One region of the Nonomuraea sp. NPDC050547 genome, then DNA from elsewhere that is predicted to be linked to it. Evidence: riboswitches for the same ligand, from Rfam matches in the RefSeq annotation. Region 1 holds a riboswitch; the other holds the start of a gene.

Region 1 (7,846 bases):
TGGCCGGTCCGGGTACGGGCCCGGTCAGGTCGGGTCCCTCGACGACGGCTCCGGCCAGGTCGGGGTGGCGGGCGTCCACGCCCGTGTCGAGCACGGCCACCAGCACTCCCTCGCCCCTGCTCACCTTCCACGCCTCGGGCACGCGTAACGCGGTGAGTTGCCACTGCTGCTGTCTCGCGGCCACGGCGGCCATGCCGCCGCTCGCGGCGACGCCGCGCATGCCGCTCGCGGGCGGCCCCGCGATCAGCAGCGTGACGAGACCGACGGGCAGCAGCCCGGCCGCGGCGCGGATCACCGGGTGAGCGCCTTGTGCAGGGCCTCCGCCAGTTGCACGGCCGCCGCGCCGAGGCGCGGCTCGGTCCCGCCCGCCGGCTGGTACGGCCTGCCTTGGTACTGCCTGCCTTGGTACGGCCGGCCGTCGGCGTACCCGGCGGCGGTGAAGACCACGTACGGCCCGCCGGAGGCCGCCACGGCGCCGGTGACGTACTGGGCCTCGCCGAACCGCTCGGCCGCGCCGCCGGGAAAGGCCACGGGCCGCACGCTCGGTGGACGCCCCGCGGCGCCGGCGTGGATCGCTCTGACGGGCAGCCAGGACGGCGCCCCGTCGAGCACGGCCACGCCCACGGTGGCGACGAAGGTCTGCGTGCTGTCGGAGTAGGTGGCCCGCAGGGTCGTCAGGCAGCGCGGCAGCATGGCCGCCGCGGCGGCCTGGAGGGCGACCCGGCACGGCGCCTCGGGCGCGACCCCGGCCAGCAGGTAGGTCACCCGCGCGCCGGACGGGCTCGCGCCGGTGAGCGCGGCGGGGAAGACCCTCGACACCGGCCAGGCGTGCCAGCGCTCGCTCACCGGGGGCTCGGCCGAGCCCCAGTGGGGAAGGAGGGACAACAGTGCGATGGACAGCAGGAACACGTCTGCCTCGAAGGAAGGGGGAGGAGGCGCTCGAACTGCCGTGCATTCTGGCACGCAGGTGATGGTTCAATCCGACGCTTCGGTAAACAGACCGATACGCGGGGTAATGTCCCTATCGCACCGGAGCGGGGGAAAGACGGACATGTGCGCCCGGCGGGAGCCCCAGGCGCTGGGCCGCATCGCCCGAGTTCACGGCGATGGCGATGAGCCCCGCCGAGTCGGCGAAGGCCACCAGTTCCCCCGGCGACACCGCCGCGTACGTCTCCCGATACGGCATCGACAGCTGCCTGCGCCCCATCCACACGCCCAGCGTGTCGCCCACCCGGACCCCGAGCGTCGCCAGGTCGCCCGCAGCGATCGACAGCTGGGTGTTGCCGTAGCGGTCCACGGAGACCACCTCGCCCTCCACCGAACCCTCGCGCAGCACCGACGTCGGCTCCGGCAGCGAGACGAGCCTGTTCAGCGGGATCTCCGGACCGAGGTCGGACGGCTTGCCGCCCACGCACAGCCGCCCGGCCACCGGCGCGTACACGTCGCGGCCGTGGAAGGTCGGCGAGACCGGGTGCAGGAAGAGCGCGTCGTTGGTGATCTCGTAGGCGGACTCGGCGCCGCCGCAGGCGTGCACCGCCCAGGACAGCAGGCCGTTGTCCGGCCCGATGAACACCCGTCCCCCCGCCGCCACGGCCACCGCGCGCCTGGCCCCGCCGGCTCCCGGGTCCACGGCGCCGATGTGCACGCCGGGCGGGATGTACGGGATGGTCTGCGCGAGAACCGCCGCGCCCCGCCGTACGTCGCCCGAAGGGATCAGGTGGCACACGTCGATGACGCGGGCCTGCGGCGCGATTCCGACGATCACGCCATGGCAGGCAGCCACATAGCCGTCTTCGAGTCCGTAATCGGTGAGAAGCGTTATGACTGGGGTCACACTTGGTGACTGTACGTCTCCCGATCCGCGGTGAACACCCGGCTTTGGCACATTACGATGGCCACGGGCCGCGTACGTATGGCGTGAGCGCCGTACGCCCTTCCGAGGAGGACGACCATGGACACCGCACCGGTCAGCGGTGACAGTGCTGCCCAGGAACCCGACCGTCAGCCCCTCACCGAACGAGACCTCCAGCTCCTCGCCTTCGAGCGCCAATGGTGGCGCTACGCCGGCGCGAAGGAGCAGGCCGTCAAGGAGACCTTCGGGTTCTCGGCCACGCGTTACTACCAGTTGCTCGGTGAACTCATCGACCGTCCCGAGGCGCTGGAGCAGGATCCGATGCTGGTCAAACGACTGCGCCGGCTGCGGGCCACGCGGCAGCGCGAGCGCGCGGCCCGGCGACTCGGCATGCGTCCCTAGGTGGCGGGGTACCCCAGCCGCGTGAGGAACATCCCTGGAATCCAAGCGATCGTGAAAGATCCGTCAGGGGCGGTGATCGGGCTCGACTTCGACGGCACCCTGTCGCCCATCGTGCCCGATCCGGCCGCCGCGAGGATCCATCCGGCGGCTCCCGACATCCTGGCCCGGCTCAGCGCGCGGGTGTCCGCCGTCGTCATCCTGACCGGCCGCCCCCCTGCCACCGTCCTCGAACTCGGTCCCGGGCTGGCCGACGTGCCCGGCCTGGTGATCCTCGGGCACTACGGCTTCGAGCGGTGGGAGAACGGCCGGGTCAGCGCGCCGCCGCCGCCCGCCGGAGTGCCGCGGGCCGAGGCCGAGCTGCCGATGCTGCTCGACGCCCTGGGCCTGACCGGAGTGGCCGTCGAGGACAAGGGGCGGGCGGTAGCCGTACACACGAGGCGCAGTCCCGATCCCGAGGGGGCCTTCGAGGCGCTGCGCCGGCCGCTCGCGGCGCTGGCGGAGCGCAACGGGCTGGTGGTCGAGCCCGGCCGGTACGTGCTGGAGCTGCGCCCGCCCGGCATGGACAAGGGCCAGGCGCTCTCGTTGTTCCTGGCCGAGCGCGCTGCCAGGTCGGTGATGTTCGTCGGCGACGACCTGGGCGATCTGGCCGCCTTCGACGCGGTACGCGCTTCCGGGTTGCCCGGTGTCACCGTGTGCAGTGGTTCGGCCGAGGTCACCGAGCTGGCCGAGCGGGCCGACATCGTCGTGGACGGGCCCGACGGCGTCATGGCGCTGCTCAAGGAGCTGACGGCCGCGGTTCGCGGCTGACCAGCACGCCCGCGACGGCCAGCGCGATCAGCACCGGGACCATGAGGAAGGCCGTACGCGTCCCGAAGCCGTCGGCCAGCGCCCCCAGCGCGAACGGGCCCGCGGCCATCGCCAGCCCCGCGCAGACCGGTGAGACGGCCGTGGCCCGCACCGGGTCGTAGGCGAGCACGCCGGCCAACGCGAGCGGGAAGTGCAGCGAGACGCCGAGCCCGCTGATCGCCAGCCCCGCGTAGGCGAGCAGCGGCTGCGTGCTCGACCAGAACAGCAGCCAGCCGGCCGCGGTGAGCAGCAGGGCGCCGGTGAGCAGCGCGGGCGGTCCCATCCGCAGGGCCAGCGGCGTCCCGGCGAAGCGGCCGACGGCCAGGCCGGCCGTGAACGCGGTCAGCCCGGTCGTGGCCGCCGCCACGCCCATCCCGGTGTTCGACGCGAACAGCTGCACCGCCCACAGGTTGAAGCAGAACTCCAGCGCGACCACCAGGAAGAGCACGCCGCCCGCCACGTAGAAGCGCCAGCCGGGCGGCGGCCGGCTCGCGCGGGCGGCGCCGTCGTGCGGGCGGCCGGCCACGCGGACGCGGCCGAGCGTGAAGGCGATCAGGGCGGTGAGGATGGGGGTGATCAGCAGGGCCGCCCGCCAGCCGAGCGCGGTCTGCGCGGTGGCGCTGATCGCGTAGGTCATGGCGATGCCGAACAGGATCGCGACCGCGTTGGCCTCGCTGATCGCCGCCGGTCCCGCCGGGCCGTGGTGGTCGCTGAGCGCGGCCATCATGGCGTAGAGGGCCACCGAGCCGAACAGGCTGGCCAGGCCGTAGCCCAGCAGGGTGGCGGGCAGGGCGGGGGTGAGCATGACCGGAACCAGGCCCGCGTTCATGCCGGCCAGGCTGCCCCAGATCGTGGCGCGCCGGCCGTACCCGCGCTCCAGGAACGGCAGGGCGGCGCCGGCCAGGAGCGTTCCCGCGGCCATCGCGGTGCCGTGCAGGGCGGCGACCGCGTTGGAGACCTGCTGTTCCTGGCGCAGCAGCGGCAGGACGGCGCTCAGCCCGTACAGGTAGGTGGCGAAGGCGCCGAGTTGGAGGTAGACGAGCCAGGTCGGGAGATCACGGGTCAGACGGATCCGGACTGTGGTCACTTGAGGCATTAAGTCAGGGCATCGAGCTGCGCCGCAAGCCACTTCTGGGGCGGCAGCGCGGTGGCCGCCGCGGCCAGGCTGGCGGCCCTGCGCGTACGCTCCTCCTCGGGCATGATCAGGGCGGTGTGCAGGGCCTGCGCGGTCTCCAGGACGTCGTAGGGGTTGACCACGAGCGCGTCGGCGCCCAGTTCGGCGGCGGCGCCGGCCTCGCGGGAGAGCACCAGGACGCAGCGGGGCGACAGGATCGGGCCCTCCTTGGCGACCAGGTTCATGCCGTCGCGGATCGGGTTGACCAGCAGCACGTCGGCCATCCGGTAGGCGGCGAGGCTGCGCGCGTAGTCGTCGTTGACGTTGAGTATCAGCGGGTCCCAGTCCTCGGTGGCGTACTCGTCCTCGATCTCCTTGGCGCAGCGCTGCACCGCCGCGGTGTACTCGCGGTACTCGGGCAGGTCGTGGCGGCTCGGGTAGGCGAAGGCCAGGTGCACCACGCGGCCGTGCCACTCGGGGTGGGCGGCCAGGAACTCGCGGTAGGCGACCAGCCCGCGCACGATGTTCTTCGACAGCTCGGTGCGGTCGATGCGGACGATCAGCTTCCTGTCGCCGGTCTGCGCGCGCAGCGCCGCCACGTTCGACTCCACGTCCGGCTCGCAGGCGCGCCGCCACAACTGCTCGCCGTCGACGCCGAGCGCGTGCACGCCGACCCTCGTCGTGCGGCCCTCGTGGGTGACGCCGCGCGCGTCCACCCGGGCGCCCAGCAGGGCCGCGCAGCAGTCGGTGAACGCCCGCGCCCACCGCTCGGTGAGGAACCCGGCGTGATCGGCTCCCAGAATGCCTTCCAGGACCTCACGGGCCACCTCGTCGGGCAGCAGCGCGAAGTACTCCGGCGGGGCCCAGGGCGTGTGGCTGAAATGCGCGATGCGCAGGTCGGGACGCTCGGCGCGGAGCATGGCAGGGGTGAGGGTCAGGTGGTAGTCCTGCACCATCACCCGCGCCCCGTGCCCGGCCTCCTCGGCCAGCGCCAGCGCGAAGGCGCCGTTGTAGTCGCGGTAGGACTCCCACTCGCGCTGGAACCTGGTGCCGAAATGCGGGGAGTTGGGGATGTCGTAGAGCAGGTGGTTGACGAACCACAGCGTGGAGTTGGCCACGGCGTTGTAGGCGCGGTGGAAGGTCGCGGGGGCGATGTCCAGCATGCGCAGCGACCCGGTGTCGTAGCCGGCCTGGTCGAGGCGGCCGCCGGGAGCCTGCCGTACGGCGCTGCGGTCGCCGTCGGAAAGGGCCGCGCAGACCCACAGCACGCCCTCGTCCTTCGCCACGCCGGAAAGGCCGGAGACCAGTCCGCCGCCACCGCGTTTCATGGTGAGTTCACCGTCGTCGGAGACGGTGAAGGAGACAGGACCGCGGTTCGAGGCGACCAGGACGCTGTTCATTTAACTATCCTCCGCTCATAGGATCCCGCTATGGCGCTTGATGAGCTAACCGAGGAACTGGCCCGCTCCGCAGCCGCTGGAGATCATCGCGCACTCGGCGAGCTCTTGCGGCGGATCGAGCCGCACGTACTCCGCCACTGCGCGCGAATCCTGCCCTATCACCAGGACGCGGAGGAGGCCTGCCAGGACACCCTGCTGGCCGTCGCGCGCAACATCGGCCGGTTCGAGGGCAGGGCGCGGTTCAGCACGTGGCTGCACATCGTGACGGCCAACTGCGCCCGCACGACCTACCGGTCGCTGAAGCGGCGGGCGGCCGAGCAGAGCTCCGACGAATTGCCCACGCAGAAGCCGGACGTGGCCCGGGTGAGCGTGATCGCGGGCTCGCGCCTGGACCTGCTCGACGCGATGGAGGCGCTGGAGGCGTCCAAGCCCGACCTGGCGCAGGCGCTCGTGCTGCGCGACATCGTGCAGCTCGACTACAACGAGGTGGCCGAGCAGCTCGGCATCCCTCTCGGCACCGCGAAATCCCGCATCCACCAGGCGCGCAAGTACGTGCAGGGCGTGCTCGGGGAGGACTATCGGTGAGACGGTTTGTCTCACTGGTCGAGACGGGTGGGCAACCGATCCGCTTGACCAGGTAGAGTCCCTTTCGACAACTACATATTGCTCATCCAGAGGGGTGGAGGGACCGGCCCTGCGAAGCCCCGGCAACCCTCCCGGATTGTGACTCGCACCCGCGAGGCCGACCGGGACAAGGTGCCAATTCCGGTCTGTGGTCAAGGTGGCCGCAGGCGAAGATGAGGGAAGGCCTCGCTTCATGTCGCTCGACTTCGGTCCTGCTGTAGCTCTCTCCTGCCGCGAGTGCGGCACCCGCTATGACCTCGGCCCCAGTTTCGCGTGTCTGGAGTGTTTCGGGCCACTCGAAGTGGCCTATGATTTCGGTACGGTGACCCGCTCGCAGATCGAGTCCGGTCCGACCAACATCTGGCGTTACCAGGCGCTCCTGCCGGTCCCCGTGGACGTGGCGGCCAAGCAGAACATGAACCCCGGCTGGACCAAGCTGGTCAAGGCCGGCAACCTCGGCCGGACGCTCGGCATCAAGTCGCTGCACATCAAGGACGACTCCGGCAATCCCACCCACTCCTTCAAGGACCGTGTGGTGGCCATCGCCGTCGAGGCGGCCCGCAACTTCGGCTTCCACACCCTGTCCTGCTCCTCCACCGGCAACCTGGCCGGCGCGGTCACCGCGGCCGCCGCCAGGGCCGGGCTCGACGCGTGCGTGTTCATCCCCGCCGACCTGGAGCAGGCCAAGATCGCCATGGCCCGGGTGTTCGGCGGCAGGCTGATCGGCATCGAGGGCACCTACGACGAGGTCAACCGCTTCTGCTCCGAGCTCATCGGCGACCCGCTGGGCGACAAGTGGGGCTTCGTCAACGTGAACCTGCGGCCGTACTACGCCGAGGGCTCCAAGACGCTGGCCTACGAGATCGCCGAGCAGCTCGGGTGGAGGCTGCCCGAGCAGATCGTCATCCCGATCGCCTCCGGCTCCCAGCTCACGAAGATCGACAAGGGCTTCAAGGAGCTCGTGGCGCTCGGGCTGGTCGAGGACACGCCCTACAAGGTGTTCGGGGCCCAGGCGCTCGGCTGCTCGCCGGTGTCGGCGGCGTACAAGGCCGGGCACGACGTGGTCCAGCCGGTCAAGCCGGACACCATCGCCAAGTCGCTGGCCATCGGGAACCCGGCTGACGGGCCGTATGTGCTCGACATCGCCCGCCGTACGGGAGGGGCGGTGGAAGACGTCACCGACGCCGAGATCGTCGCGGCCATCAAGCTCCTGGCCTCCACGGAGGGCATCTTCGCGGAGACCGCGGGCGGCGTCACCGTGGGCGTGCTCAAGAAGCTGGTGGAAAACGGCGCGCTGGATCCCGAGGCGGAAACGGTCGTGCTGAACACCGGCGACGGCCTCAAGACCCTTGACGCGGTGTCGTCGATCGCCGAACCCACCGCTGTCATCCGGCCCTCTCTCGACGCGTTCCGCGCCATCTGAAAGGAAGTTTAAGGCATGAGCGTTTCTGTACGGATTCCCACCATTCTGCGCACCTACACGGGTGGTAACGCGGAGGTCAGTGGCGAGGGTGCGACGCTGCGCGAGGTCCTTCAGAAGCTGGACAGTGACTACCCGGGGATCGGCGCCCGAATTCTCGATGAATCGGGCAAGATTCGGCGTTTTGT
Region 2 (7,846 bases), on a different contig from region 1:
CCTGGATATTGCTGAAGGAGGCGGAGCGCAGCTTCATCCGCCACGGCGTCTTGTCCCCCTTGGAGACCAGGTAGTAGCCGTTGATGCCGAGCGGGTTCTCGGTCCAGGCGTAGGTGTGGCCCTCGGGCACCTTCAGCACCTTGGGCAGGCGCTGGTTGATCGGGCCGGGCGGCAGCGAGCGCAGCTTGTCGACGCAGGCCTCGGCCAGGTCGAGGGAGACCTTCACCTGGTCCAGCAGGACCTCGAAGCGGGCGTAGGAGTCGCCGGCGGTCCGCGTGACGACCTTGACCGGAAGTTCGGAGTAGGCCAGGTACGGCTGGTCGCGGCGCAGGTCGATGTCGACCCCGGCGGCTCGGGCTATGGGGCCGCTCACGCCGTACTGCATGATCGTGTCGCGGTCGAGCACGCCGACGCCCTTGGTGCGCGCCAGGAAGATCTCGTTGTGCAGGATGAGGCCCTCGATGTCGGGGACCTTGCGGCGGGTCATCGCGACGGTCTCGGCCACGCGGTCCAGCCAGCCGAGCGGCAGTTCTTCCTTGAGCCCGCCGACGCGGTTGAACATGTAGTGCATGCGCCCGCCGGAGATCTCCTCCATGACGGCCTGGATGCGCTCGCGCTCCTCGAAGGCGTAGAAGAGCGGCGTGATCGCGCCCAGCTCCAGCGGGTAGGAGCCGAGGAACATCAGGTGGTTGAGCACCCGGTTGAGCTCGGCCAGCAGCGTACGCGCCCACACCGCCCTGACCGGGACCTCCATGCCCAGCATGCGCTCGGCGGCCAGCACCACGCCGAGCTCGTTGGCGAACCCGGACAGCCAGTCGTGCCGGTTGGCCAGCATGATGATCTGCCGGTAGTCGCGGACCTCGAACAGCTTCTCCGCGCCCCGGTGCATGTAGCCGATGATGGGCTCGGCGCTGGAGATCCGCTCGCCGTCGAGCGTGAGCCGCAGCCGGAGCACGCCGTGGGTGGAGGGGTGCTGGGGGCCGATGTTGAGGACCATGTCCTCTGTGGCCAGTTCCTTCGCCCCTGCGCCGATCCCGATGATGCGCTCGGTCATTTCCCCATGCTCCCACCGGCCTCGCGCGCGATCTACTGTGCGGTCCTTTCATTCTGTACGGCGCGCCCAGGCGTAACGGGCCGTTCAAGAGACGGTATGGGGAGGAGTCGCAGGTCAGAGGGGTGGGGGACAATTACCACAACGGGGGGAGAAACCACCATGAAGCTAGCTTTCGACCTAGCTGCCCTGATCTCGCGGGTGACCATCGGCGTGATCTTCGTGGCCCACGGGTGGCAGAAATGGCAGAACGGACTGGGGCCGACGTCACAGATGTTCACCCAGTCCGGCGTGCCCCAACCCGAGCTCGCGGCCGGTTTCACGACCGTGGCCGAGCTCGTGGGCGGCAGCTTCCTGATCATCGGACTGCTGACCCGCCTGGCCGCGCTGGCCCTGTTGTGCGTCAGCCTGGGCGCGATCATCTTCGTCCACGGTCAGAACGGCATCTTCGTCACCGACATGGGCTGGGAGCTCGTCGGCGCGCTGGGCGCGGCCTGCCTGCTCCTGCTGGCCGCCGGGGCGGGCCGGATCAGCGTCGACAGCATCGCCCGCACGATCCTGAGCAGGCGCGCGGCCGACCAGACGCTGCCGGAGTCGACCGGGAGCGGCGCGACGACCACGCCCATGCCCACGAACGTCCGCACCGTGCGGGACGTGCCGCGCACCGAAACGGAACCGCCCGCCAACGGGACGCAGCCGCCCACCGGGACGCAGGCGCCCGGCACCCGGGCAGAGCAGCCGCCCACGGGGACGCAGGCGCCCGGCAACGGGACGGAGTCGCGCGCCGACGTGCCGCGCCAGCCCACTCCGCCACCCGCCACGAGCAGCGGCGCGGCCCTGAGCGACGACGACATGAAGGCGCTCGACGCGCTGATGTCCGACGACCAGCCGAGGAAGAACCCGCCCGAGTGACGATCAGCCGAGGAAGAACCCGCCTGAGTGACGCCTAACGGGCGGCGAGGTCCCGCAGCGCGGTGATGAGCCGGTCGACGTGCTCGTCGGTGGTGCCGATGCCGATCGAGGCGCGCACCGCGGAAGCCGTCCCGTCCTCACAGCCGCCGTCGGCGGTACCCAGCAGATGCCGCACGAAGGGGTGCGCGCAGAACTTGCCGTCGCGCACGCCGATCCCGTACTCGCCGGACAGCGCCTCGGCGACCTCGCGCGCGCTGTAACCGTCCACGATGAAGGAGACGATGCCCACACGCGGGTGGTCGGGACCCCACAGCGACAGCTCCCGCACGCCCTCGATCGAGGCCAGGCCGTCACGCAGCCGCGCGATCAGCCTCTCCTCCTCGATGACCAGCGGCGCCCAGCCGGTCGCGCTCAGCGCGTCGCACGCCGCGGCCAGCGCGATCGCGCCGATCACGTTCGGGGTGCCGGCCTCGTGCCGGGGCTCGGGGTCGTCGTGCCACTCGGTGGACTCCCCGTCCGCCCCGACCGACTTCACCGCGCCGCCGCCCTTGAGGTACGGCTCGCCGCTCGCCAGCCAGTCACGGCGCCCGATCAGCACACCGGCGCCGAACGGCGCGTACAGCTTGTGGCCGGAGAAGACGACGTAGTCCAGGTCCAGGGCGGTCAGGTTGAGCTGGCGGTGCGGGACGAGCTGGGCGGCGTCGACCAGGATGCGGGCGCCGTGCCGGTGGGCGATGTGCGCGAGGGCGGCGATGGGCCACAGCTCGCCGGTGACGTTGGAGGCGGCGGTGACGACGAGCAGCTTGGGGCCGGAAACGGCGGCGAGGGCCTCGTCGGCCTGGCGGACGGCCTCGCCGGGGAAGGCGGGCGGCGCCAGCCGTACCGTCTTGTTCCAGGGGAGCAGCGAGGCGTGGTGCTCGCTGTCGAAGACTACGGTGGTGGTGCCCGCGGGCAGGACGCCGGCCAGCAGGTTCGTGGCGTCGGTGGTGTTGCGGGTGAAGATGACCGCGTCGTCGGGGCGGGCGCCGGCGAAGGCGCGGACGGTGTGGCGGGCCTGCTCGTAGCGGGCGGTGGTGAGCTGGGAGGCGTAGCCGGCGCCGCGGTGCACGCTGGAATAGGCCGGGAGCGCGGCGGTGACGGCGGCGCTGACCGGCTCCAGACAGGGGGCGCTGGCGGCGTAGTCGAGGTTGGCGTAACCGACCAGCTTGCCGCCCTTGACCGGGACCTCCAGGTCGGCGCCGAGCACGGCCGGGACGGCACGGGCCTCGCCGTGCCGGGGCTGCTGCGACTGGGTCTGGGCGGGGACGGAGCTGAAGATGGTCAGCGTGGACACGGCAAGTCTCCTGGGGTCGTCGGGACCCCCTGGAATCGCCACGGAGCCCGCGCTTGCCCGCCACACCTCGTGACGGACCAGGTCCTCACCCGGGGCACCCCGCCGCGGACGCGAGGGTTGCCGGCCAGCTAGCCGGGGCTTGTCGCTGGCACTCATGACCTACACGCAGCACTATAAGCGACACCCGGCCATAAATAGCAACCCCTTAACGCTGCGGCCCGTCGTTGACCACCTCAGCAGGGTGGATCATCCCAGGCCAGCGACATATCCGAACTACTAAGGAGGATCGTGAACTTCTGCGGGGGTTAGGTCGTTGGTACCGGGAGATAGTTCCCGACAACGGAGGTGCGGAGATGTGGGACTGGGTAAGCAACCCGGAGATCTGGATCGGGTTCTTCACCCTGGTCGCCCTGGAGATCGTCCTGGGAATCGACAACATCATCTTCATCTCGATCCTCGCCGGGAAACTCCCTGAGCACCAGCGCGACCGGGCCCGGGTGCTCGGACTGGCCGCCGCGCTCATCAGCCGTCTGCTCCTGCTGCTCGCCCTGTCGTGGGTGGTCAGGCTGACCGAGCCCTTGTTCGCCGTCTTCGGTCATGACATATCCGGCCGTGACCTGATCCTCATCCTCGGTGGCCTGTTCCTGCTGGCCAAGAGCGTCACCGAGATCGGCCACAGCATGGAGCTGAAGGGCGACGACGGCAAGCCGCGCAAGGCCGCCTCGTTCGCCTCGGTGATCATCCAGATCATGATCCTCGACATCGTCTTCTCGCTCGACTCGGTCATCACCGCGGTCGGCATGGTGAACGAGCTGGGCGTCATGGTCGCGGCGGTGATCGTGTCGGTGCTGGTCATGCTGTTCGCCTCCGGCCCCATCAGCCGCTTCGTGGACAAGCACCCGAGCATCAAGATGCTGGCCCTGTCCTTCCTGGTGCTGATCGGCGTGGTGCTCCTCGCGGAGGGCTTCGGCCAGCACATCTCCAAGGGCTACATCTACTTCGCGATGGCCTTCTCGGTCATCGTCGAACTGCTCAACATCAGGATGCGCAGCAGGCAGGCCAAGCGGTCCGAGCAGGAGAACGCCCAGGACGGCAGCTCGTAGGATGAAGCGGTGCGCTTTGACCCGTGGAATCCGGATTTCGTGGCCCATCCTTATGACGTCTACGCCGAGCTGAGGCGGGCTGAGCCGGTCAGCTTCTTCGAGCCGACCGGCCAGTACCTGGTCTCACGGCACGCCGACGTCAACGCGCTGCTGCGTGATCGCCGGCTCGGCCGTTCCTACCTGCACGTCGCCGCGCACGAGGAATTCGGGCAGGAGGCGCCGCCGGACTTCCAGGAGCCGTTCTGGCGGGTGGTCAACGCGGGCATGCTCGACGTGGAGCCGCCCGTCCACACGCGGTTGCGCCGCCTGGTCTCCAAGGCGTTCACGCCGAGGATGGTCGAGTCGCTACGGCCGCGCGTACGGGCGATCGCGGGTGGGCTGGTGGACGCCTTCGTGGCCAAGGGCGGCGGCGACCTGCTCGCCGAGGTGGCCGAGCCGCTGCCGGTGACGGTGATCGCCGAGATGCTCGGCATCCCCGACGCCGACCGGCACCTGCTGCGTCCCTGGTCGGCCGACATCTGCGGCATGTACGAGCTGAACCCGTCGCCGCAGGCCCAGCACACGGCGGTCCGCGCGGCGGCGGAGTTCGCCGGCTATCTGAAGGACCTGGCCCGTGAGCGCGGGCGGCAGCCCGGCGAGGACCTCGTCAGCGCGCTGGCCCAGATCGAGGAGCTGACCGAGGACGAGCTGGTCGGCACCTGCGTCCTGCTGCTCAACGCCGGCCACGAGGCCACCGTGAACGTCACCGGCAACGGCTGGTGGTCGCTGTTCAGGAACCCGGCCGAGCTGGAACGGCTGCGCGCCGACCACTCCCTGCTCCCGACGGCGATCGAGGAGCTGATGCGCTGGGACACGCCGCTGCAGATGTTCGAGCGCTGGGTTCTGGAGGACATCGAGGTGGAGGGCGTGGCGATCCCGAAGGGCGTGGAGGTGGCGCTGCTGTTCGGCTCCGCCAACCGCGATCCTGAGGTCTTCCCCGACCCCGACCGCCTGGACGTGGGCCGGGCCGACAACCCGCACATCTCCTTCGGCGCCGGCATCCACTTCTGCCTGGGCGCGCCTCTGGCCAGGATCGAGCTCATGGAGTCCTTCGGCGCCCTGCTGGAGAAGGCGCCGAAGCTGGAGCTGGTGCGCGAGCCGGTGTGGAAGCCCGGCTACGTCATCCGCGGCCTGGAGTCGCTCGAAGTCACGACGGGGTGATCGCCCGGCCCTCTGGGTCGCCGGAGGTCACGACGGGCTGATCAACCGGTCGCCGCCGAACATCCCGGCCGGGTCGTGCCGCTGTTTGACCTCCGCCAGCCGCCGCAGGTGCTCGGGCGTGAAGGCCCGCACCACCTGCTCCGGCGCGCCCATGAAGTTGAGCGGCACGAACCCGGTCGCGCTGCCCGCCAGCGCGGCCGAGAACCGATCGCCGAAAGCCGCCACCTCGGCCGCGGCCCGCTCGTCCGGAATCATGCTGACGGCCGCGAGGCCGAAGTCGCCCTGCCAGTAGCCAAGCCCGGCGTCGTCGGCGTGCGGGAGCCCGGCCACGTGCCTGACCAGGATGAAGACGTAGGGCTCTGTTCCGCGCGGCGCCACCTCCACCAGGTAGTCGATCACCGCGTCGGACAGCTCCGTCACCATCTCGCCCCGCGTCGTGTAGGGCAGCGGGTCGACCGGATCCCGGGTCACCGCGTCGATCTCGGTGAAGGGCAGCGGCCCGGCCATGTCCACGGCCAGGCCGGGCACCGCCCGCATCGGCGCGACCAGGTCCTCGGCGCCGGGGCCGGTGGCGCACAGGCACACGCGCGCGAAGGAGCGCCCGCGCATCGGCTCGGGCACGAAGGGCGCGTCCGGCAGGTGGATCGTCCCGGCGGCCGAGGTGACCGAGACCGGCAGGTCCGCGGTCCACTCGCGGTAGGCGGTGAGCACCTGCCGGGTCAGCTCGACCGGCCAGAACAGGCCGCCGCCATAGAGGCTCGGCTCGCGGAGGAGCTTGATCCGCAGCGCGGTGACCGCGCCCAGGTTCGGTCCGCCGCCGCGCAGCGCCCACATGAGGTCCGGCTCGCCGGAGTCGTCGAGCCAGCGCAGGTTCCCGTCGCCGGTGACGATCTGGGCGGCGGTGATGGCGTCGCAGGCCAGGCCGTACTGGCGGGACAGGAAGCCGAGCCCGCCGCCGAGGCTGTTGCCGACGACGCCGACGTGGGTGCTGGATCCGGTCAGCGGCACCAGACCGTGGGGGTGGGCGGCGGCGATGACGTCCTTCCACGTGGCGCCGGCGCCGACGGTGGCGGTGCCGTCGGCCGGGTTGATCTCGACGCCGGTCAGCTCGGAGGTGACGATGAGCAGGTCGCCGGCGCCGGCCGCGCGGAGCGCGCCGTGGCCGGTGTTCTGCACGCGGACCCGTAGATCGTGGGCGGCGGCGTAGCGGACCGCCTCCCGGACGTGCTCGGGTGAGCCGGCCAGCACGGTGAGGGAGGGTTCGTGGGTGACGGCGAGGTTCCATGAGGCGGGAGCCGCGCGGAGCAGTCCCCTGGGCAGATCCATGAGAGTAATCGTCTCATGGCGGAGAGTGATCATCTAGGGGAGTGATCACGCCTGCTGCTGGAGCCAGCCGAAGCCGCCCAGGCCGCGGGGGTCGATCAGCTCGCCCTCCTCGGAGGCGCGCGCCAGCGCCCGCAGATATCCGCGGGGGTCGGTGTGGGCCAGGTCGAGGGGCGGGCGGGCGGCGGTGATGCCGAGGGTGCGCAGCGTGTCGCGCTGTGTGGACAACGTTGTGGATATCGCGCCGGCTCGCTCGCCGGCCGCGGCGCAGGAGTCAAGTGCCACGTGTGCGGTGATGTCGCAGGTCCCGTCTGGTATGGGCGGGACGACCGAACCGTCGCGGTATCCGGTGAGCGTTCCACAGGGCGGGCGGTTATCCACAGGGTGTGAATAGTCGACTGCCACGGCCAGGCCGCGGGCCAGCCGTACGATGACCGCCGCCCACGCGGCGTCACGGGCGCGGCCGATCTCCGCGCGGGCGCCGACGCACGACAGGGGCCACCAGCGGGCGAGCCACTCCTCGTCGGCGGGGTGGGGCGGCTCGCCGAGGCGTTCCTCGCCGGTCTCGGTGTCGACCATGACCAGGCGAGGACCGTCTGCGGTGTGCTCGGCCACGTCGAGCGGGATGTTGTCGAGCCACTCGTTGGCGATCGCCAGGCCGGTGATGCCGCCGGGAATGGTCTGCGACCAGGCGATGCGCTCGGGCAGGTGAGACGGCCTGGCGGAGAGGTCGACGGCGGTGACGTTCAGGCGTACGGCCAGCTCGGACGGTGCGGCCGCCAGCACGCGGCTGACCAGGACCCCCTCCCCGGCGCCGACGTCGACGAAGTCGAGTCGCTCCGGGTGGCCGAGCTCGGCGTCGACCCGGAGAAGGAGCGTGAGCGCCGCGTCGGCGAACGCGGCCCCGGCGCTGACCGAGGTGCG

Evidence for each region. A riboswitch is a leader RNA that binds a small molecule or an ion and turns the genes downstream of it on or off. The one in region 1 is predicted to bind S-adenosylmethionine.
Region 2: it holds a riboswitch for S-adenosylmethionine, as region 1 does, so the genes downstream of both, ACIBHY_RS33660 (aminotransferase class V-fold PLP-dependent enzyme) here and thrC (threonine synthase) in region 1, are expected to answer to the same signal.

What each region holds. Positions count from the first base shown of each region.
Region 1 is NZ_JBITGW010000044.1:23,120-30,965, forward strand. Features, by position in the region: gene ACIBHY_RS54485 (S8 family serine peptidase) at 1-295, opposite strand, end outside; gene ACIBHY_RS54490 (hypothetical protein) at 292-909, opposite strand; gene ACIBHY_RS54495 (S-adenosyl-l-methionine hydroxide adenosyltransferase family protein) at 1,022-1,885, opposite strand; gene ACIBHY_RS54500 (DUF3263 domain-containing protein) at 1,952-2,254, shown strand; gene otsB (trehalose-phosphatase) at 2,306-3,061, shown strand; gene ACIBHY_RS54510 (MFS transporter) at 3,030-4,187, opposite strand; gene ACIBHY_RS54515 (trehalose-6-phosphate synthase) at 4,196-5,614, opposite strand; gene ACIBHY_RS54520 (RNA polymerase sigma factor) at 5,645-6,199, shown strand; SAM riboswitch class I at 6,279-6,418, shown strand; gene thrC (threonine synthase) at 6,432-7,661, shown strand; gene ACIBHY_RS54530 (MoaD/ThiS family protein) at 7,677-7,846, shown strand, end outside.
Region 2 is NZ_JBITGW010000015.1:80,812-88,657, forward strand. Features, by position in the region: gene ACIBHY_RS33650 (NADH-quinone oxidoreductase subunit D) at 1-1,054, opposite strand, end outside; gene ACIBHY_RS33655 (DoxX family membrane protein) at 1,214-1,963, shown strand; gene ACIBHY_RS33660 (aminotransferase class V-fold PLP-dependent enzyme) at 1,998-3,296, opposite strand; SAM riboswitch class IV at 3,341-3,456, opposite strand; gene ACIBHY_RS33665 (TerC family protein) at 3,650-4,399, shown strand; gene ACIBHY_RS33670 (cytochrome P450) at 4,409-5,599, shown strand; gene ACIBHY_RS33675 (FAD-binding oxidoreductase) at 5,627-6,925, opposite strand; gene ACIBHY_RS33680 (SAM-dependent methyltransferase) at 6,971-7,846, opposite strand, start outside.